3 regions of the Mesorhizobium sp. B2-3-13 genome follow, and region 1 is predicted to be linked to each of the others. Evidence: predicted binding sites of a transcription regulator. Region 1 holds the regulator's gene; each other region holds the start of a gene.

Region 1 (7,329 bases):
AGAAGTGGCGCCGAGAGACCATCTTCCGAACAGGAGCAGGCCACATGAGACACTTCATCCGCTCGGCGGCCGTTGCGATTGCAATGGCTGCGGCGTCCACCCTCACCCTTTCCGCAGCAATGGCAGCTGATCTTTCCGGCGCCGGCTCGACCTTCATCTATCCGGTGTTCGCCAAATGGGCCGACACCTACAAGAAGGACACCGGCATCGGCCTCAACTACCAGTCGATCGGCTCCGGCGGCGGCATCAAGCAGGTCATCGCCAAGACCGTGACCTTCGGCGCCACCGACAAGCCGATGTCCGACGCAGACCTCGAAAAGAACGGCCTCGTGCAGTTCCCGATGGTGATGGGCGGTATCGTGCCGATCGTCAACCTCACGGGCATCAAGCCGGGCGAACTCGTCCTCGACGGCAAGACGCTGGCCCAGATCTATCTCGGCGCCATCACCACCTGGGACGACGCCGCGATCAAGGCGCTGAACCCCTCGCTCACCCTGCCGTCGACCGCGATCGCGGTCGTGCATCGCTCGGACGGTTCGGGCACGACCTTCAACTTCACCGACTACCTGGTGAAACTGTCGCCCGACTGGAAGGACAAGGTTGGTTCGGACACGGCCGTCGAATGGCCAACCGGCGTCGGCGCCAAGGGCAGCGAAGGCGTTGCCAACACCGTCAAGCAGACCGACGGCGGCATCGGCTACGTCGAATATGCCTATGCCAAGCAGAACAAGCTGTCCTACTCCAAGATGGTGAATGCAGCCGGCAAGGTCGTCGAGCCGTCGCTCGAATCCTTCGGCGCCGCCGCTTCGAATGCCGACTTCAAGGGCGCGAAGAACTTCAACGTCATCATCACCAACGAGCCCGGCGACGCCACCTGGCCGATCGCCGCCTCGACCTGGGTGCTGATCCACAAGGCTCCGGACGATGCCGCTGCCACCGGCGAAGCGCTGAAGTTCTTTGCCTGGGCCTACAAGGACGGCAAGGAAACCGCCAAGGCGCTCGACTACGTGTCGATCCCCGACAGCGTCGTCGACCTGATCAAGGCTTCGTGGAAGGCCGACATCAAGGCCGACGGCAAGCCCGTCTACGCCGGCGAGTAATATCTTTCTGGAGGAGCGCCGCCCCGCGGCGCTCCTTTTCAATCAACACAAAGAGCCGAGCTTGACATGAGCGCTGCCCAGGAAGCCTTGCCAGCCATTCGAGGTTCACGCGACGCCACCGTCAGACGGTTCGCGTTGACCGATTCGATCTTCCATGGGCTGACCCGCGCCGCAGCCATTCTCGTGCTGGTGCTGCTCGGCGGTGTTGCCATCTCCTTGCTCGCCGGTTCCTGGCAGGCACTGTCGACCTTCGGCTTCTCCTTTCTGACCACCGAGAGCTGGAATCCCGTCACCGAGAAATTCGGCGCCCTGGCGCCGATCTATGGCACCATCATCACTTCGGCCATCGCTATCCTGATCGCCGTGCCGCTCGGCATCGGCATCGCCATTTTTCTCACCGAGCTTTGCCCGCGTCCGCTTCGGCGCCCGATCGGCATGGCGGTGGAACTGCTGGCCGGCATTCCTTCGATCATCTACGGCATCTGGGGCCTGTTCGTGCTGGCGCCGTTCCTGCAGACGACAGTGCAACCTTTCATCATCAGCGTGTTCCATGGCATTCCCGGCCTTAACAGCCTGTTCGCCGGGCCCCCTTATGGCATTGGCCTGCTGACCTCGGCGATGATCCTGGCCATCATGATCCTGCCTTTCATCACCTCGATCACCAAGGATGTGTTCGACACGGTGCCGCCGGTGCTGAAGGAGTCCGCCTACGGCATTGGCTGCACGACCTGGGAGGTAACACGCCGGGTTGTCGTCCCCTACACCCGCATCGGCATCATGGGCGGCGTCATGCTTGCTCTCGGCCGTGCGCTCGGTGAAACCATGGCGGTCACCTTCGTCATCGGCAACGCCCACCGGATCAGCGCCTCGCTGTTCGCGCCGGCAACGACGATCTCGGCAACCATCGCCAACGAATTCACCGAAGCCGTCGGCGATCTCTACACCTCCTCGCTGGTGGCGCTCGGCCTGATCCTGTTCGTCATCACCTTCCTCATCCTTGCCATCGCCCGGTACATGCTGATGCGCATCGATGCCCGTACCGGAGTCTGACCGATGTCGACAGCCGCATCGCTTCACCAGAGCCGCAAGCGCAAGAACGGCGTGATGATGACGCTCTGCGTCATCGCCGCCGGCATCGGCCTTGCCTGGCTGGCGCTGATCCTCGGCGCGCTGCTCTATAAGGGTCTGTCGGGCGTTTCGCTCTCGGTGTTCACGGAAATGACCCCGCCGCCCGGTGATGCCGGTGGCCTGCTCAACGCCATCTACGGCAGCATCGTGATGACCATCATCGGCATCGTCGTCGGCACGCCGATCGGCGTGCTGGCCGGCACCTACATGGCCGAATACGGCCGCTTTTCGAAACTCACCACCGTGGTACGCTTTATCAACGACATCCTGCTGTCGGCGCCATCGATCATCATTGGTCTGTTCGTCTACGAATTGATGGTGCGGCCGATGGGGCATTTCTCCGCCATCGCCGGCGCCGTCGCGCTGGCCATCCTGGTCATCCCCGTCGTGGTGCGCACCACCGAGGACATGCTCAACCTTGTGCCGAACGCCTTGCGCGAGGCCGGCACGGCGATTGGCGCGCCACGCTGGGTGGTGATCCGTTCGGTGGCCTACCGCGCGGCGATGTCCGGCATCGTCACCGGCATATTGCTGGCCATCGCCCGCATTTCCGGCGAGACGGCGCCGCTTCTTTTCACGGCGCTGAACAACCAGTTCTGGTCGAGCAACCTCAACGCGCCGATGGCCAGCCTGCCGGTCACCATTTTCCAGTTCGCTCTCAGCCCCTACGAGGAATGGCAGCAACTGGCCTGGACCGGCGCACTCATAATCACATTGACGGTTCTCGCGCTCAGCATCTTCGCGCGCAGCCTGACCGGACGCAGAGAGGACAAATGAGCCAGATGTTGTCTCCAGACATGACGATTGCCACCGAGGCGGCCGCCAAGGCGAAGATCGAGGTCAAGAACCTCAATTTCTACTACGGCCAGTCGAAGGCGCTGAAAGACATCACGCTGTCGCTGCCCGAGCGCAGCGTGACGGCCTTCATTGGACCGTCGGGTTGCGGAAAGTCGACGCTGCTGCGCGTCTTCAACCGCATCTACGAACTCTACCCCAAGCAGACCGCCGAGGGTCAGGTGCTGCTCGACGGCCAGAACGTTCTCGACCGCTCGCAGGATCTCAACCTGTTGCGCACCAAGATCGGCATGGTGTTCCAGAAGCCGACGCCGTTCCCGATGTCGATCTATGAGAACATCGCCTTCGGCGTCAGGCTCTATGAGAAGATCGGCAAGGCAGAGATGGACGGCCGTGTCGAGCAGGCGCTGAAGCGCGCCGCGCTGTGGAACGAGGTCAAGGACAAGCTCAATGCCAGCGGACTCAGCCTGTCGGGCGGCCAGCAGCAGCGGCTTTGCATCGCCCGCACCGTGGCGGTGAAGCCGGAGGTCATCCTGCTCGACGAGCCGGCCTCGGCGCTCGACCCATTGTCGACCGCCAAGATCGAGGAATTGATCGACGAGTTGCAGGCCGACTACACGATCGTCATCGTCACCCACAACATGCAGCAGGCCGCGCGGGTCTCGAAGCAGACGGCTTTCATGTATCTGGGCGAGCTGGTCGAATTCGACAAGACCGAGAAGATCTTCACGTCGCCTCGCGAGAAGCGCACGCAGGACTACATCACCGGCCGCTTCGGCTGATCTCACGCATACGAGGACCAGGATCATGGCCGAACACACAGTCGCAGCCTTCGACGAGGATCTCGGACAGATCAGCAAGCTGATCAGCGACATGGGCGATCTTGCCGGCACGATGGTCGGCGGCGCCACCAAGGCGCTGCTGAATTCCGACAATGCGCTGGCACAGCGCGTCGTCTCCGACGACGCCATCATGGACGCGCGCCAGCGCGAACTCGACGATCGCGCCATCACCCTGATCGCCAAGCGCCAGCCGATGGCCGACGATCTGCGTCATGTCGTCGGCTCCATCCGCATGGCGGGCGATCTCGAACGCATCGGCGACCTTGCCAAGAACATTGCAAAGCGCGTCGGCTCCGTCGGCCTTACCGCCACCCCGCGCGATCTGTCGCACTCGATAGATTCCATGGCGCAGCTGGTGCTGATCCAGGTGCAGGGGGTAGTCGAGGAATACGCGGCAGGCGATGCCGCCGCCCTCGCCAAGCTCAGGAATGACGACGAACGCATCGACATCAAATACACTTCGGTGTTCCGCGAACTCCTGACCTACATGATGGAGGATCCCCGCAACATCACGGCTTGCACGCATCTTTTGTTCTGCGCCAAGAATCTCGAACGCATCGGCGACCACGTGACCAACATCGCCGAGAATGCGTATTATGTGCTGACCGGCACGCAACTGCCCGCCAACCGTCCGAAGCAGGACGAGACGGCGATGTCGGTGCCGGCGGCTTGACGGCAGGGATGATCAATCGATGATCGCGCCACGCATCATGGTGGTGGAGGACGAGGAGCCGCTCGGCGTGCTTCTCCGCTACAATCTGGAATCGGAAGGCTACCAGGTCGAGGTGGTGACACGCGGCGACGAAGCCGAGATCCGCCTCCAGGAGAACGTGCCCGACCTCCTGGTGCTCGACTGGATGGTGCCGGCGGTTTCCGGCATCGAACTCTGTCGGCGCCTGCGAATGCGGTCCGAGACCGAGAGGCTGCCGATCATCATGTTGACGGCGCGCGGCGAGGAGAGCGACCGCGTGCGCGGCCTCTCGACCGGTGCCGACGACTATCTGGTCAAGCCGTTCTCGACACCGGAATTCATGGCCCGGGTCAAGGCGCTGCTGCGCCGCGCCAAGCCGGAAGTGCTGTCCAGCGTGCTCAAGGTCGGCGACATCGTGCTCGACCGGGAATCGCACCGGGTCTATCGCAAGAAGAGCGAGATCCGGCTCGGACCGACCGAGTTCCGCCTGCTCGAATTCATGATGCGTCATCCCGGCCGCGTGTTCTCGCGCAGCCAGCTGCTCGACAATGTCTGGGGCGAGACGATCTATATCGATGAACGCACCGTGGACGTGCATGTCGGCCGGCTGCGCAAGGCGGTCAACAACGGCCGTATGCCGGACGTGATCCGCACCATTCGCGGCGCCGGCTACGCGATCCGCGAAGACTGAAATCAGGCTACATTCTTGCCCGGAACGCCGGGCCTCGCCAGCACGCCCGGCGCGAAAATCTCCTGGTCCACGAAGGTCAATGCGCGCATAGCGCAACCTTCGCGGATGAGCGGCAGCTCGTTCGGCTCGGTGTCGAAGGAAATCGATTCCGAATGCTGGCCGCCGGCGGTCTGGCCGATGGCCTCGCGCAAGGCCGGCTCGATCAGGTCGAAGGCGGCGGCGCTGACGCCGACCATGGCGACGGGTGCGGGATCGATCAGCGCGAACAGGCTGCCCAGCCCATAGCCCAGCGCTTCGCCGGCCTTGCGATAGGCTTCGCGCTCCGGTCCGTCTTTCTCCCTTGCCGTCGCGGCGAGTGTCCGCATCTGCGCATCGCTGACATCTGCGACCGGTTCGGCGTCCTCGCCAAGCTGCCTGGCGTTGCGCCAGATGGCGTAGTTGCCGGCATAGGCCTCGACGCAGCCGCGCCGTCCGCAGCGGCAGAGCGCGCCTCCCGGGCGATGGATCATGTGGCCGAACTCGCCTCCCGATGAATGCGTGCCGGTGAACAGCTCGCCCTTCAGCACCAGGCCCATGCCGATGCCGTGCGAGAGCAGGATGGCGATGAAGTCGTCGCGGTAGCGTTCGGGGTCGCGCCAGCGCAGCGCCACCGCCATCATGTTGCAGTCGTTCTCCATGGTGGCGGGGATGCCGAACTCGGCTTCAAGTATGTCGGCGAAGGGAATGTTCGTCTGCGGCGTGATCGGCGACCACAGCATCGCACGCGCCTCGCTGTCGGTGATGCCCTGGATCGCCAGCGCGATGCGGGCAATACTGCGGACGTCGAGATCGGGGTCCTCGAGGCGCCGCCGCACTATTGCCGTGCATTCGCCGATCAGCGCCTCGCGCGACATGGTCAGCGTGTCCAGCCGTCGCTGTTCCTCGGCGACCACCTGGCCGGAATAATCGATGACGGCGACGGACAGGAAATTCAGCGACAGCACCACGGTCATCACAGCCGCGGCCTCGGGGTTGAGGCCAAGGCCAACCTGCGGCCGGCCGCGTTTCAGTGAACCGGCTTCGTTCGGCTTGCCTTCGGTCAGGATACCCTCGTCGATCAGGTCGGCTGATATCGCCGATATGGTCGAGTGGCTGAGGCCGGTGGTGGCGGCGATCTCGGTGCGCGAGGGCTGACCACCCTGACGCACGGCTGCAATCACCATGGCGCGGTTGCGCCGGCGCAGATCGTCGTGGCGGATTCCGACCGACATGCTTCCCACATCCTCCCCGTCGCCGCGGTTCTTGACACCCCCTCGAACCTCTCCGGCAATGGGCCGAATACTGGCAGATGCGGCAGGAGCTGTCATTTATTTATTGCGGGACTCGAAAAAAGGCTCCCGGCACCTCAAAATCCATCAGAATCGATGTTGACAGTGTTCCGACGATGGATCAGTATTTTTTCGAGGCTCGAAAAAATAGGGCCTTTGTGCCGGCCTTCGGGCCAGTTTGGTCGCGCCATACGCGGCGCAGGGAGGATATACCATGAAGAGATTCACAGTCGCCATCCTGGCGGGTGTCGCCATGTCGCTGACGCTGGCGTCGGTGGCGCAGGCGAAGGACAAGGTCATCGGCGTTTCGTGGTCGAATTTCCAGGAAGAGCGCTGGAAGACCGACGAGGCCGCCATGAAGAAAGCGATCGAGGCCGCGGGCGACAAGTACATTTCCGCCGATGCGCAGTCCAATCCCGGCAAGCAGCTGACCGATGTCGAAAGCCTGATTTCCCAGGGCGCCAATTCGCTGATCATCCTGGCGCAGGATGCTTCGGCCATCGGCCCAGCGGTGCAGAAGGCGCTCGACGAGGGCATTCCGGTCGTCGGCTATGACCGCCTGATCGAGAACAAGGACGTCTTCTACCTGACCTTCGACAACAAGGAAGTCGGCCGCATGCAGGCTCGCGAGGTGTTCAAGGTGAAGCCTGAAGGCAATTACGTCTTCATCAAGGGCTCGGGTGCCGACCCGAATGCCGACTTCCTGTTCTCGGGCTCGATGGAAGTGCTGAAGGAAGCCATCGACAGCGGCAAGATCAAGAATGTCGGCGAAGCC
Region 2 (7,329 bases), on a different contig from region 1:
GTCTTCTGGCGCAGCAGGAATTCGAGGTCCATGCCGAAATGCTTGAACTCCTCGCTCTGCGCGTTCTTCATGATCGCCTTGGCCTGCGGGTTCTTCTCGACCGACATGCGCTGTTCGTACCAGCTGATCGCTTCCGCCTCCTCGATCAGCGAGGCAATCATGCGGGCAAAGGTCCGCACTTCCTGCGACAGTTCTTCCGGCGGTTCGTGATACTGGTCGAAACCCATGTCGTTCTCCCTCAATGGCTCGCAAATGGAGCCAGGCATTGGCCCGCTTCCATGAATGCGTGGGAAGCGCTGCGGGTTCCGGGACAACGGCCACAATTCAGGACGGTGGATCTGCGAGCTATCTCACGACACCGGTGCCGCGCCGCCCTCCTCCGTGCGCCGCGCGATGAATGCATCGAGCATGCCTGACGTGGCGGCCGCCGTTGCCGGCGGCTCGAAATCGGCGAGGATGCGTTTCCAGACGCCGGTGGCGCGTTCGGTGGCGTTCTTCGACCCGCTTTGCGTCCAGTTGCCGAAATTCGACCAGTCGGCCACCAGCGGCTCGTAGAAGGCGGTGCGGTAGCGTGCCATGGTGTGGCCGGCCGAGAAGAAGTGCCCGCCCGGCTGCACTTCGGCGATCGCCTCGAAGCCGATTGCGTCGTCGTCGCCGGGCGTCGCGGTACAAAGTTCCGCGACCGTCTGCAGCGCTTCGATGTCGGTGACCAGCTTTTCCAGGGAAACACTCAAGCCCCCTTCCAGCCAGCCGGCCGCATGGATGCAGACGGTGGCGCCCGAAAGCACCGAGCCCCACAGCGCGAACTGTGTCTCGTGCGCGGCCTGCGCGTCCGAAATGTTGGCAGCGCTGCCGCCGCCCGAGCGCCAGGGCAGACCAGTGAAGCGCGCCAGTTGGCCTGCACCCAGTGTGGCCTTGACGTGCTCCGGCGTGCCGAAGGCGGGTGCGCCCGATTTCATGTCGACATTGGAGGAGAAGGAACCGTAGACCACCGGCGCGCCCGGCCGCACGATCTGCGCCAGCGTCAGCCCGGCCAGCGCTTCGGCATGCTGCAAGGTCAGCGCGCCGGCCACCGTGATCGGCGCCATCGCACCGGCCAGGCAGAACGGCGTGATGATCAGGACCTGGCCCGCCTTGGCGAAATCGATGATGCCTTGCGCCATCGGAATGTCGAGCTGGCGCGGCGAGTTGGTGTTGATGACGGTGTAGCAATGCGCGCCCGAGCGGAACTCGTCCTCGGACAGCCCGCGGGCCAGCCTGATCATCTCGAAACTGTCATCGACCTGCGGCGTGCCGCGCGCGAACACGAACGGGAATTTGTCCGACAGGGTCAGCTGCGCCCGATTGACGGCATAATGGCGAAAACGATTGTCGATATCCTGCGGTTCAATGCACGGTCCCAGCATGTGCAAGACATCGAAATGCTGCACCAGCTTGATGAGCTCCTCGAAGGCGACCAGCGTTCCGGGGCGCCGGCCGCGGTCGAGATCGGTGACGTTGGGCGCGCCGGAGCCCGCCAGGAACGTCATCGAGCCCAGTTCGAGCGACAGATCACGAGCACGCGCGCCTGCATGGGCGTGGATCGATCGCGGCGCCGAGGCTAGGGCTGCCACCACCATGTCGCGGCCGATGCGCACCATGTCGGTGTCGGGATCGACCAGGGCGCCGGCGCGGGCGAGCACTTCGCGCGCCTCAGGCAGCAGCACCTTGATGCCCAGTTCTTCCAGCACGCGCAGCGCCGTGTCGTGGATCGACGCCACCTGGTCGTTGGAAAAGATCGGCTGCGGCAGGAATGGGTTCTTCAGCGAGCGGTAATCGGGCTTGCGGCTTGATTCGCTGCCGGCCTCGCCCGTGCGTCCGCGCCGGCGTTCGCGCCTGCTGTCTCGTGCCGCGTCATCGATCATCGCGAATTCCCTCCTCATTGCCGCATCGTCTTGCCCTGGGGATCATAGGGCGAGCCCGCGATGACCCGCGCAGGCCGTTCGGCGCCGACAATGTGCACGCAAAGCTGCGTCCCCTCCCCGGCGAAATCGTCGTCCACCAACGCCAGCGCGACGCTCTTGATCGTGTAGCCAAATCCGCCCGAGGTGACAAAGCCGCGCGGCGGCCTCAAGGCTTCCCTTCCGGTCAGTTCGAAGCCGGCATCCTATATGTATTAGACATAAGTGTCCAATACGTTGGCGGACCCGTATCGCGCACTGTCACGCAAGCATCATGTTCACGCCTTAGATCGCTCTTGGGGAGGCTCGCGCGGCATCGTCGATGCGGCACCTCTTTCCGTTTTTGTCCTTCGACCGCTCCGGCATGCTCGTCACAAAGAGGATTGTCCATGAAACACCCGCACCGAACCGCCTCGCTCGGCGTCGCGCTGGCCTTGTTCACCGCCCTGACACCGGCGCTTGCCGACGGCGTGGCCTACATCAACAAGGGCCTGGTCGGCGTCGGCCGCATGCCGGCTGCTCAGCGCGACAAGTTCGGCGAGACCTTCGGCTCGGGCTCCGGCATGGCAATCGACACTACAGGCTGGACGCAAGATGCCGGCACCTACAAGGGATCGCTCTGGCTCCTGCCCGACCGTGGCTACAATGTCGCTGGCACCACCGACTACCGGCCGCGCCTCAACACCATCGGCATCGAGTTCACGCCTGTCGCACCGGGTGCGGCTCCCGCCGCCGGCCAGGAGCAGACGGGCGTCAAGGCGACGCTTGCCGACACCATGCTTCTCACCGACGACAAGGGCGCCGATGCCACCGGCCTCGATCCGCTGTCGGATGTACGCCCTGCCGCCGGCGACATGCCGATGTTGCCCGTCGCCACCAACGGCAAGCTCGCTCTCGACAATGAGGCCATCGTGCGGCTGCCCGACGGTTCGATGTTCATCTCCGACGAGTACGGCCCCAACATCTACAGGTTCTCCGCGCAAGGCCGCCTGATGTCGGCGACCCAGCCGCCGGCAGCCCTCGTGCCGATGCGCAAGGGAACGCCGAACTTCTCCTCCGACAATCCCGGTCCGGGTGCCGCCGACCCTGATCCGAAGGATCCCGAAACCGGGCGCCAGAACAACCAGGGCCTCGAAGGCATGGCGATGACGCCGGACGGCAAGTTCCTGATCACCGTGCTACAGTCGGCGCCGAGGCAGGACGGCGGCGATTCACCCTCGACGCGCCAGAACACCCGGGCGTTGGTTTACGATGCCTCCGACCTCGCCCATCTGAAGCTCGCGCATGAATACGTCGTGCCGCTGCCGATGTTCAAGGATGCCAAAGGCAAGACCAAGGTCGCCGCGCAGAGCGAGATCGTGGCGCTTTCGGACACATCCTTCCTGATGCTGGCGCGCGACAGCGGCAACGGCCAGGGCCTGAAGAAGGGTGACGCGTCGCTCTACCGTCAGATCAACATCGTCGACGTGTCCGGGGCGACCGACATCGCGGGCAGCGCCTTCGACGCGGCCGACAAGCCGGTAGCGCCCAAGGGCGTGCTCGATCCCTCGGTGACGCCGGCCAAGCTGACGCCGTTCATCGATATCAATGACGCCGCCGAGCTTGGCCGCTTCGGCCTGCATAATGGTGGGGCGAAGGACCACAACGAGCTTTCGGAGAAGTGGGAAGCGATGTCGGTCGCCAGCGTCCTCGATCCGAAGCTGCCCGACGACTATTTCCTGTTCGTCGGCAACGACAACGACTTCCTTGCCCAGGACGGCTTCCAGGTCGGCGCGCCCTACAAGGCCGATGACGGCGCCGATGTCGACACCATGTTCCTGGTCTATCAGGTCACGCTGCCAGGTCTCGGCAAGAAGTAACGATCACCGCACAAGCGGGCGCGCCTGGCGCGTCCGCCTGTGCAGGTCGTGAAGGCTTACTTCAAGAACTCGGCGTCCTTCGGCACGCCCGCATCGATTGGCTCGGCCGTCCTGCTTGACACGGCCATGATCTTGCCGGCAGCCGACAGGTTGGGCCGCACGAAGACCTGGGCGGGGCCGTGGACGCGGCTGTAGAGGTCGATGATGTCCTGATTCATGAAGCGCACGCAGCCGGACGATGCGTTCTTGCCGATGGAATCCCATTCCGGCGTGCCGTGCAGCCGGTACATCGTGTCCTTGCCGTCGCGGAAAAGATAGAGCGCGCGGGCGCCCAGCGGGCTCTGCGGTCCGGGCGGCATGCCGTCCTTGTATTTCGCCAGTTCCGGCCGGCGCTGGATCATTTCGGGCGGCGGCGTCCACACCGGCCACTTCTTGTGTGCCTGGACCACGGCGCTGCCGGTCCATCCGAAACCGGCCTTGCCGAGGCTGACGCCGTAGCGGATGGCCTTTCCGCCGTCGCGCACCAGATAGAGGAAATGCTCGGAAACATCGACGACGATCGTGCCAGGCTTCTCTCCGGTCGGATCGGCCACGATCTGGCGCACGAACTTCGGATCGAGCTTGGCAACCGGGATGGCCGGCAGTTGATAACCCTCGTCGGTGCGCGCCGCATACATGGTTGCGGTATCGCCGACAGCCGGCTCGCTTGCCGCAGCCGACGGCGGGACCGGCGCCACTGCCGGCGGCGCCACATCGGTCGTGGTGCACGCCGAGAGAAGGACGGAAGCGCAGCCCAAAGCGGACGCGCCAACAAACGCGCGCCGGCTCAGGCGCTCAGCAACAAGCGGAATATCGGACATGAACCCCCTGGTGAGAAACGCGGCCCAACGCGCCTGGGATCAATATCCCATTCCGCAAGCTTTGAGAACAGGATGGATCATGGCGTGAGCACCGTGGACCGTTCGCGCCCCCGCATCGACCTGTCGGGTTGAATCTGCAATCATCGCGCACCGGACTCGAGATAGGCTTTGTCGGCCATGAACGAAAAAATGCCCGCGCGTCGGCGCACCGGCGACCTGACCAGCGGCCCGATCCCACGCACGCTGCTGCTCTTCGCCTTGCCGGTGCTCGGCTCCAACGTGCTGCAATCGCTGAACGGCTCGGTCAATGCCGTCTGGGTTGGCCGCTTCCTCGGCGAATCGGCGCTGACGGCGACCTCCAACGCCAACCTCGTCCTGTTCCTGATCCTCGGCACGGTGTTCGGCATTGGCATGGCGGCCACCATCTTGGTGGCGCAGTCGGTCGGCGCCCGCGACCTGCCCGAGGCACGCCGCATCGTCGGCACCAGCGCCACTTTCTTCTTCCTCGTTTCGGTGGTCTTCGCGGTTTGCGGCTGGATCTGGGTCGACGCCATCCTGGGCGCGCTTGGCACGCCGGCCGACGCCTTGCCGCTCGCACGCTCCTACCTGCGCATCATCTTCGCCGCCGTGCCGATGATGAACCTCCTGTCCTTCGTCATGACCGTGCTGCGGGGTGCCGGCGATTCCCGCACGCCCTTCATCTTCATGGCGCTGGCGGTCGTGCTCGACATCGTGCTCAATCCCCTGCTCATCCGCGGCATCGGCCCGTTTCCCGAACTCGGCATCGCCGGTTCCGCCACCTCGACGCTGATCGGCCAGACCGTAAGTGTTATCGCCATCCTCGTCGTGCTCTACGCGCGCAAGCATCCGTTGCGGCTCGCCGGCACAAATCTCGCCCTGCTGCGCCCGGATCCGGCGCTGCTGCGCATCGTCGTCTTCAAGGGGGTGCCGATGGGTCTGCAGATGATCGTCATCTCGGCGGCGGCACTGACGGTGATGGGCATCGTCAATTCTTATGGTTCGCAAGTGGCCGCCGCCTACGGCATCGCAGCGCAGCTCTGGACCTACATCCAGATGCCGGCGCTCGCGATCGGCGCCGCGGTTTCTTCCATGGCGGCGCAGAATGTCGGCGCCGGCCGCGGGGACCGGATCGGCCGCGTTGCCGCCTCTGGCGTCGGCTTCAACCTCGTCCTGACCGGCGCCCTCGTCGCGCTGCTATGGGTCTTCGACCGCTCGATCCTGGGCCTGTTCCTGAGCAGTGACAGCGCCGCGATCGATATCGCCGCCCACATCAACACCGTAGCGTCCTGGTCGTTCATCCTGTTCGGCATCACCATCGTGCTGTTCGCCACGGTGCGCGCCACGGGTGCCGTGATGCCGCCGCTGATCATCCTGGTGATCTCGGTGCTCATCGTGCGCACCGGCTTTGCCTATTACATGCGCGGCGTGATCGGCGAGGAAGCGCTGTGGTGGAGTTTCCCGGCCGGCTCGATCGCCTCGCTGGTCCTGGCCGCGGCCTACTACCGGTTCGGCGGCTGGCGCACCTTGCACATGATCGAGAACAGGCCGGCTGCCGGCGAACCGCCCGACACCGGGCTCGGCGTGCCGCGCCAGCGCGCGAACATGGCACCTGAAACGCCGAACGGCTGAAGCGCACGTGCTGGCGCGGCGGTCTCAGCGCCTCTGTCGGAGCCCGAAGGCGAGCGCCACCAGCGCGAACACGATGATCATGGCCGCGAAGGCCAGGCTCGCGGCGACGGGGCTGGCATAGGTCGACACGACGCCGATGCCGATGACAGGCAAGGCGTTGCCGACAAAGCAGCAGACGAAGAAGCTCGACACCACTTCGGCACGGCGATCCTGTGGCGCGATCTCGTTCACCACCTGCAGGCCGCCTCGGTAGCCAAGCGCGGCCACGACACCGCAGCAGGCCGTCGCCACGACCATCAGTGCCATCGAGGCCAGAATCTGCGCAGCCACCACCAGCAACACGCTTGGGATCATCAAGGCCAGGGCGGCCAGCATGGCCTTGCTGCTCTGCACCCGCATCAGCGCCACGATGCTGGCCGCCGCGACGATCGCCAGTTCGAAGAACAGCGCGCCGGCAACGGCATGGTTCGTTTCGTGCAGCTGCTGCGCCAGGATGCTCGGCGCCAAAGCGGCATAGAAGCCGACCAGCGCCATCGCGCCGAAACCGGTCACCGCCGGCGCGACGAAGCGCGTGCGTATCTTCCGAGGCACGGAGAGGCGCGGCCGCATCGAAATCCGCTCGAGGCCACCCGGCTTCGCCACCGTTTCACGGGTACGCCAGACCAGGACCGCCACCACCGCGAGTGCCATGAGATAGACGATGAACACCAGCCGCAGGGGCCAGGGCTCGTATTGAGCCAACAGTCCCGATATCAGCGACCCGAAACCGAGACCGAGGAAATTGGTGCTGGTGGTGATGACGCTGGCACGCGATTTATCGGCGGCGGGGAGAAGCTCGGCAATCCAGGCGGTTCCCGTTCCGGCGCCAACGCCGATGCCAAGCCCGCTCAGGATGCGCGCCACGTCGAGCGAGACGACATTTCCGGCGAACAGGAAGATAAGCGCGCTGACAATGGCCACGATCATCGCCGCCAGCGCTGCGGGCCGGCGCCCGACAACATCCGACACGCCACCGAACAC
Region 3 (7,329 bases), on a different contig from region 1:
GACAAGAGGAAGGTGGCGCGAATCCCGATCACCGGCGGCAGCACGCCGCCGAGCAGCGGGCCGACCAGCGAGCCCGCCGTGATGCCCGCCGACAGGACGCCAAGCGCCCAGCCGGAGCGCTCCTTCGGCGTCTGCATGGCCACCAATATGGTTGAACCCGAGGAATAGCCGCCGGCGAAGCCGATCAGCAGGCGCAGCAGCACCAACTGCCAGACCGTCTCGACCATGCCCGTCAGCGACATGCAGATCGCCATGCCGAAGGAGGCGCGCACCAGCATCACCTTGCGGCCGTAGCGGTCGCCCAGGCGTCCCCACAACGGCGCGACCATCGCCGCGGCGAAGAAGGTGGCGCCATAGGCGATGCCGGACCATTGTACGATGGCGGCATGACCCTGTGCGCCGAGCTGTTCGACGTAGAGCGGCAAGAAGGGCAGGAGCAGGGTCATGGCGATGAGCGTGCTGAACGACCCCGCGAAACAGACGGCGAGATTGCGCCGCCAATGGATGTTGTAGCCGCTTTGCCGCGTGTCTTCCTGCGTCATGTCCTGCCTGCCCGGTATCAGTGCTTGTTGCGGATACCATTTTGGGATACCAATCTGGTATCCGTCATGAACTTCAAGCCGGTCACTGTCAATGCGGCTTCGGAAAGGGTGCGCGATGTCGCAGATGCAGAATGTCGAACGGCAGCTTCGCGAGATGATCCTGGCGCTCGAGATCGGGCCGGGAGAGCGGCTGACCGAACGCTGGATCGAAGGCCGTTTCGGCGCCTCGCGCACGCCGGTCAGGGCGGCACTTCTGCGGCTGGAGACCGAGGGGCTGGTCGGCAGGGACGGGCGCGGCTGGACGGTCTCGCCAATCAACCTGGCCGAGCTCGAGCAGATTGCGGTCTATCGCGAGGCGGTCGAGGTCGCGGCGCTGCGGCTGACATGCGGGCAAGCGGACAAGAGCGCCGTCGATGTCATCGAGGCGATGCTCGATTCCTGCGACGAAAACACCCCGCGCGAGGAATGGCATCGTGTCGGCATGGATTTTCACATCGAACTGGCGCGGCTCTCCGGCAACGAATTCCTGTTCCGGGCGGTTCGTGACGCCATGACGCGCCTGTCGCGCGCCCGCTGGCTGGAAGTGCGTGACGAAACGGCCCTTGGCCGTGCCTGGCTCGAGCATCGCGCCATCCTAGCCGCTACACGCCTTGCTCAGGCCGATGAAGCCGCGCGGCTCCTGTCGGCCCACATCGTCGGCAGCCGCGACCGGCTGGTGACGTCGCTTGCCAACGACCGACGTGGCCTTCGCGCGAGGGGATTTGCCGTCGTCGCCGCTTAGTACGGCCTATGCGCGGCAGCGCGCTCGCCGGAAAACAGGCGGCATCCGACGCGAAGCGCACTTTCAGCCTCGCTTCATGCAAGCCGATGGCGTAAGAGCGGCGATGGAAAACAATCGCTTTGAAACACCCGTGACCGTCAAATCCGTCACGGCGGGAAGCACTCAGCTCTTGCGTTCGGCAAGGGAGGCTTCCGATTACCTCCTCAACAGTTGGCCGGGCAAGCGCAGCGCCAAGCATCGTGCGGCGCTGCAGGCCTGCCACGACGCACTCGCCGGCGACAAGCCGGCGATGAATGCCCGACGCGCTTTCATCGCCGCGGCGCGGGAGGTGGATGTTTTCATCAGCGACAAGGCGCCAGCCTGACATAGGCTGATACCGACAATTCGGATTGAGGCACGGCCCGCATTCGCGGGCCGCATGCCGTTATTCCTCGGTTTCGTTCTCCGTCTCGGTCTCAGGCTTCGAACGCTCGCGCGCGGCAACCTTGGCCGCCAGTTTTTCAGCCTTCTTGGCCGCCTTCTGGCGGTCGCGCTCCTTGCGTTCCTGATCGTAGTTTGGTGCTCGCGCCATATCGGCTCCTTTTGTCACTGCCTTGCGGCCCTGGACCTGCCTAGGAGCATTAGCCGTCAAACACAACAGCCGAAGCGACAATGCGTGGACGCTGGTGTCGAAGAGATGCGGGGCTTGCCAGATGGGCGCCACAATGATGTAGGAAACCCGGGGCGCCAATGAATTGAGAGCTGCCTGTTTGTTTTGATCAAGTGACCGATGGCCACAATTTCGCGGACCGCAGCAAAAGTTTTTTATTATGCGCGAAACGTCGCGCGCGACGTGGCTCCGCAAGCGCTGTTTCGCGCCAGGCTGGCCGGCCGTCTCGAAAGGGCCCGGCTTTCCGGTGGGGCGGCGCGCCAGCGGTTGAATTACTACAACAAGCTGCAGGAAGGTTTCGCGCCAAGCGCCAATGCCAAGCGCATCAGCAAGCTGCCCTTCACGCCGACCATGTACTATTATGACCTGAAGGAATTCGCCCGCTACTTCGATCCGGATTTGCTCATCGACCTGGAATACGGCGACGTCAGGCGTGTGCCGAAGGTGCCGACGATCGTCAAGGATCGGCCGATTCGTGACGACGACAAGAATGCGATCATCATGAAGCTGGACAAGTTTCGCCACTTCCACATGCCGGCTGACGCCATCTCGTTCGCCGACAAGCTGCCGGCCGTGGTCTGGCGCGGCGATCTCAACAATCCGATCAGGACAAGATTCCTGAAAGCCGTGCGCGACCTGCCGTTCTGTGATGTCGGCTCGCACAAGCCGAACGCGCCTGCGGAATACGCCAAGCCTTTTCTCAGCATCAGCCAGCACCAGCGCTATCGCTACATCGTCTCGCTCGAGGGTAATGATGTGGCGACCAACCTCAAATGGATCATGAACTCGAAGTCGCTTTGCCTGATGCCGCCGCCAACCTACGAGACATGGTTTGCCGAGCGACAGCTCGAAGCCAATGTCCACTATGTGCCGCTAGAGGCAGACTTCTCCAATCTTGCCGAAAACGTCGCCTATTTCGAGCGGCACCCGGCCAAGGCAGAGCGCATCATCGCCGCCGCGAACGCCTATTGCCGGACATTCGACGACGAGCGGACCGAACAGGCGATCTCGCTGCTGGTGCTCTACAAATACTTCGTGCTCTCTGGCCAGATCAAACCTGATGCCGAGGTGTGGCGCTACATAACGGGCTAATGCATGTCGCCCGGAAGTGTCCTCGGTTCCGGGATAACGACATGCATAAAATCAGAAGCTTACAGCAGGTCGGGCGAATCCTGTTCGCCGCAACATGCTGTAGTTGCCGCGGCACCCCCGGCGCGTCTCGTCGAGGCCGGCCATCACGTGTTCGGGCACTGCCGGAATGCGTGCACTAATGATGCGCAATCACGCTGCGGGAACCATCCCGGCTGTTGTCTGTTTAGTGGCGCTTGTTTTAGACTACGAGAACGATGGCCACCATACAACGGACGACGGCAAGGGTCTTCTACTACGCGCGAAACGTCATGCGCGATATCGCACCCCAGGCGATCTTCGACGACGGTTGGCGGGCCGCCTGGAACAGGCCAGGCTCTCGAATGAAGCCGTGCGCCGACGGCTGAATCACTACAACAAGCTGCAGAACGATTTTATGCCAAGCCCGGATGCCGTGCGCATCGACAAGATGCCTTTTGAACCGAGCATGTATTATTACGACCTGAAGGAATTTGCCCGCTATTTCGATCCGTCATTGCTCATCGACCTGAAGTTCGGCGACGTCAAAGGCGTGCCCAAGCTGCCGACGCTCGTCAAGGATCGGCCGATCAGCGTCGACAACGGCAACGCTGTCGTTATGAAGTTCAACAAGTTTCGCCACTTCCACATGCCCGTCGACACCGTCGCCTTCGCCGACAAACGCCCGGTCGTGGTCTGGCGCGGCGACCTCAACAAATCCGATCAGGACACGGTTCCTGGATGTCGCGCGCGGCTTGCCGTTCTGCGACGTCGGTTCGCACAAGCGCAGTGCACCGGCTGAGTACAGCAAGCCTTTCCTCAGCATCAGCCAGCATCTGCGCTATCGCTACATCGTCTCGTTGGAGGGCAATGACGTGGCGACCAACCTCAAATGGATCATGAATTCCAACTCGCTCTGTCTGATGCCGCCGCCGACCTACGAAACATGGTTTGGCGAGAGCCAGCTCGAGGCCGGTGTCCACTACGCGCCGCTCGACCCGGACTTCTCCGATCTTCGTGAAAAGATAGATTATTTCGAGCAGCATCCGGCCGCGGCGGAGCGCATCATCGCCGCGGTCAATGCCTATTGCCGCAAATTTTCCAATGAACGGGACGAGCAGGCGATCTGCCTGCTCGTCCTCTACAAATATTTCGTGCTCAGCGGCCAGATCGAACCCGATCCCGAGCTCTGGCGGTTCATCGGGACCTAGCTCTTGTGCTCGGCCCGACGCCGCTGATCAGATGTCGCTGCGGTCGAGAACCATGTCGGCGGGGCCGAAGCGATCCTTCGCCGTCAGTTGCTGGTGCCAGTAGGGGTAGAGCAGGGGCGGTCGGCTAACGGCGTCGAGGCGCTGGCGTTCCTCGGCGCCGAGCTCCAGGGCGGCGGCCGCGAGATTGTCCTTCAGCTGGACGTCGTTGCGGGCGCCGATCACCAGCGACGAGACGGCAGGGCGGCCGAGCAGCCAGGCAAGCGCCACCTGCGCCGCCGACACACCACGATCCTTGCCGATGTCGACCAGCAGATCGACGATCCGCCACAGCCGGTCCTCGTCGCGGATCGGCGGCTCGGACCAGCCGGCGAGCTGGCGGGCGGTCGGGCTGTCGCGGCGGTATTTGCCCGACAGCAGGCCGCCGGCGAGCGGGCTCCAGACCAGCACGCCCAGCCCCTGGTCGAGCGAGATCGGCAGCAGCTCGTACTCGGCCTCGCGCGCTTCCAGCGTGTAGTGGATCTGTTGGGTGACGAAGCGTTGCTGGTGGCGGCTGTCGCTGATGGAAAGCGCCTTCATCACCTGCCAGCCGGAATAGTTGGAGCAGCCGATGTAACGCACCTTGCCCTGGCTGACCAAAGTGTCGAGCGCGGCAACGGTTTCCTCGAGCGGGGTGAGGCCGTCCCACTGGTGGACGAAATAGATGTCGATGACATCGGTCTTCAACCGCTTCAGGCTTCTCTCGCATTCGCGGATCAGATGGTGGCGCGACAGGCCTTCGTCGTTCGGGCCCTTGCCGATCCGCATCCGCGCCTTGGACGCGATCAGCACATCGTTCTTGCGCTTGCCGCCGAGCGCTTCGCCTATGATCTCTTCAGACAGGCCGTTCGAATAGACGTTGGCGGTGTCGATGAGGTTGATGCCGGCGTCAATGCACATATCGATCATCCGCTTGGCTTCGGCGAGATCGCTGTTGCCGACCGCGGCGAAGGGCCCGGAGCCGCCGAAGGTCATGGTGCCAAGCGTCAGTGTCGAAACCTTCAGGCCCGAACGGCCAAGGGTGCGGTATTCCATGTCAGATCCTCACGATTTTGTTGAAGAGGCGTGCCGCCAAGGGGCAGGCCTGGAACGCGACCGCGGATTTGTAGGACAATTCGGCCGGCTTGTCGCCGTAGAATGACATTGGATCGATCACACATCGCCGAATCCGCCGTGGCGGCAATCGCGCCCGGGCTGCAATAAAACCGTCACCGCCGGCCTATATTGAAGTCGGCTCAGGTATTTCCATTCTCGGCCGCTGGCCACTAATTTGGGGCGCCCAGTGGTAACCGACAGGGCTTGCAAGCGGAGCAGCTGATATGACCGAGCTAAAAAAGAATTCCCCTGCCAAGGACTGGCTCGAAGCCGAGCTCGCCGACACGCTTGACGAAGACTATGAGCTCGAAATGTCTGAGCCGGCGCTGTCGATGGAGATCGCCAAGATCTACAAGAACTCCCATCCGCCTTCGATCGATCGCATGCAATATTTTCGCGACCTGATCAGCTTGCAGTCCGAATTGATCAAGCTGCAATCCTGGGTCGCCTATCACAAGAAGAAACTGGTGGTGATTTTCGAGGGCCGTGACTCCGCCGGCAAGGGCGGCGTCATCAAGCGCATCACCCAGAGGCTCAACCCGCGTATCTGTCGCGTCGTGGCGCTTCCGGCGCCGACTGAACGCGAGAAGTCGCAATGGTATTTCCAGCGCTATGTCCCGCATTTGCCGGCAGGCGGCGAGATCGTGTTGCTCGACCGCTCCTGGTACAACCGCTCCGGCGTCGAACGGGTAATGGGTTTTGCCAACCCCGAGCAGGTGGAGGAGTTCTTCCATGACGTGCCGGAGTTCGAGCGCATGCTGGTGCGCTCGGGCATCACCGTGGTCAAATACTGGTTCTCGATCACCGACGAAGAACAGCAGATGCGCTTCCTGATGCGCATCCATGATCCGATGAAGCAGTGGAAGCTGTCGCCGATGGACCTGCAGTCACGTGTGCGCTGGGAACAGTACACCAAGGCCAAGGAGGAGACTTTCGCCCGCACCAACATCCCCGAAGCGCCCTGGTTCATCGTCGAGGGCAACGACAAGAAGCGCGCGCGCCTGAACTGCATCGATCATCTGCTGAAGCAGCTGCCGTACGAAGACGTGCCGCACGAGGAGATCACGCTGCCGGAGCGCGTCTTCAACCCCGAATACGAACGCCAGGTCCTGCCGCGCGAACTTTACGTGCCGGAGAAATATTGAGAAACCTTTCCTTCTCCCCGCTTCACGGGGAGAAGGTGCCCGAAGGGCGGATGAGAGGGGCGCAGGGCTAACTGGTTAGACCGCCATTCGCAGGACTACGCCAGCATCATCTTCGTTCGGCAGCACCGCCCCTCATCGTCCTGCCGGACCTTTCTCCTGGTATAGTGACGGGGAGAAAGGAGCTGCGCCAAAAGGGCTCGGCCTAAGCCCTGTTGATGACCACGTGTGTTGCAAGTGCCGTTGCCGCCTGTTCGGTGCACTGATAACCAAGGTTGGGCATGTCGAGGCCGGCAAAAAGGTTTTCGCCCTTGCCCAGCAGCACCGGTGAGATTGCCAGGTGCATCTCGTCGATCAGCCGCTCCTGGAGATATTGCCGGATGGTGGAGACGCCGCCGCCGACCCGCACGTCCTTGCCGCTGGCCGCTGATTTTGCCTGCTCTAGCGCCGAATGGATCCCGCCGGTGACGAAATGGAAAATCGTTCCGCCTTCCATCGTGATGGGCGCCCGCTCGTGGTGGGTTAGCACGAACACCGGCACATGATAGGGCGGATTGTCGCCCCACCAGCCCTTCCACTTGTCGTCAGGCCATTCACCCCGGATCGGGCCGAACATATTGCGGCCGAGGATCCAGGCGCCGAGGTTCTCGAAGCTGCGCGCCGCAAAGTCCTCGTCGACGCCTGTCTCGCCGCCTTCCTCGCCAAACATCTTGCGGAAGGTGCGGGTGCTGAAAGCCCATTTGTGCAGGGCCATTCCGCCGACGCC

What was found. Region 1 encodes PhoB, which activates phosphate uptake and scavenging genes when phosphate is short. Its sites were predicted from a motif close to TGTCATNNANCTGTCAT; they were not measured.
Region 2: FJ941_RS00880 (esterase-like activity of phytase family protein) is a predicted target of PhoB. The motif match lies at 2,200-2,216, and genes of this name have one in related genera.
Region 3: ppk2 (polyphosphate kinase 2) is a predicted target of PhoB. The motif match lies at 5,522-5,538, and genes of this name have one in related genera.

What each region holds. Positions count from the first base shown of each region.
Region 1 covers NZ_VFVQ01000025.1:27,001-34,329, forward strand. Annotated here, with positions in the region: gene pstS (phosphate ABC transporter substrate-binding protein PstS) at 45-1,100, shown strand; gene pstC (phosphate ABC transporter permease subunit PstC) at 1,167-2,150, shown strand; gene pstA (phosphate ABC transporter permease PstA) at 2,154-3,005, shown strand; gene pstB (phosphate ABC transporter ATP-binding protein PstB) at 3,002-3,805, shown strand; gene phoU (phosphate signaling complex protein PhoU) at 3,831-4,538, shown strand; gene phoB (phosphate regulon transcriptional regulator PhoB) at 4,558-5,247, shown strand; gene FJ941_RS24750 (ROK family protein) at 5,250-6,497, opposite strand; gene xylF (D-xylose ABC transporter substrate-binding protein) at 6,769-7,329, shown strand, end outside.
Region 2 covers NZ_VFVQ01000001.1:193,475-200,803, reverse strand. Annotated here, with positions in the region: gene FJ941_RS00895 (hypothetical protein) at 1-227, opposite strand, end outside; gene FJ941_RS00890 (trimethylamine methyltransferase family protein) at 351-1,904, opposite strand; partial or broken gene FJ941_RS00885 (glycine cleavage T C-terminal barrel domain-containing protein) at 1,919-2,098, opposite strand; gene FJ941_RS00880 (esterase-like activity of phytase family protein) at 2,330-3,799, shown strand; gene FJ941_RS00875 (L,D-transpeptidase) at 3,856-4,659, opposite strand; gene FJ941_RS00870 (MATE family efflux transporter) at 4,837-6,309, shown strand; gene FJ941_RS00865 (MFS transporter) at 6,334-7,329, opposite strand, start outside.
Region 3 covers NZ_VFVQ01000010.1:181,988-189,316, reverse strand. Annotated here, with positions in the region: gene FJ941_RS14655 (multidrug efflux MFS transporter) at 1-542, opposite strand, end outside; gene FJ941_RS14650 (GntR family transcriptional regulator) at 658-1,323, shown strand; gene FJ941_RS29745 (DUF982 domain-containing protein) at 1,427-1,687, shown strand; gene FJ941_RS14640 (hypothetical protein) at 1,748-1,894, opposite strand; gene FJ941_RS14635 (glycosyl transferase family 90) at 2,093-3,064, shown strand; partial or broken gene FJ941_RS14630 (glycosyl transferase family 90) at 3,319-4,290, shown strand; gene FJ941_RS14625 (aldo/keto reductase) at 4,318-5,361, opposite strand; gene ppk2 (polyphosphate kinase 2) at 5,646-6,566, shown strand; gene FJ941_RS14615 (dihydrofolate reductase family protein) at 6,769-7,329, opposite strand, start outside.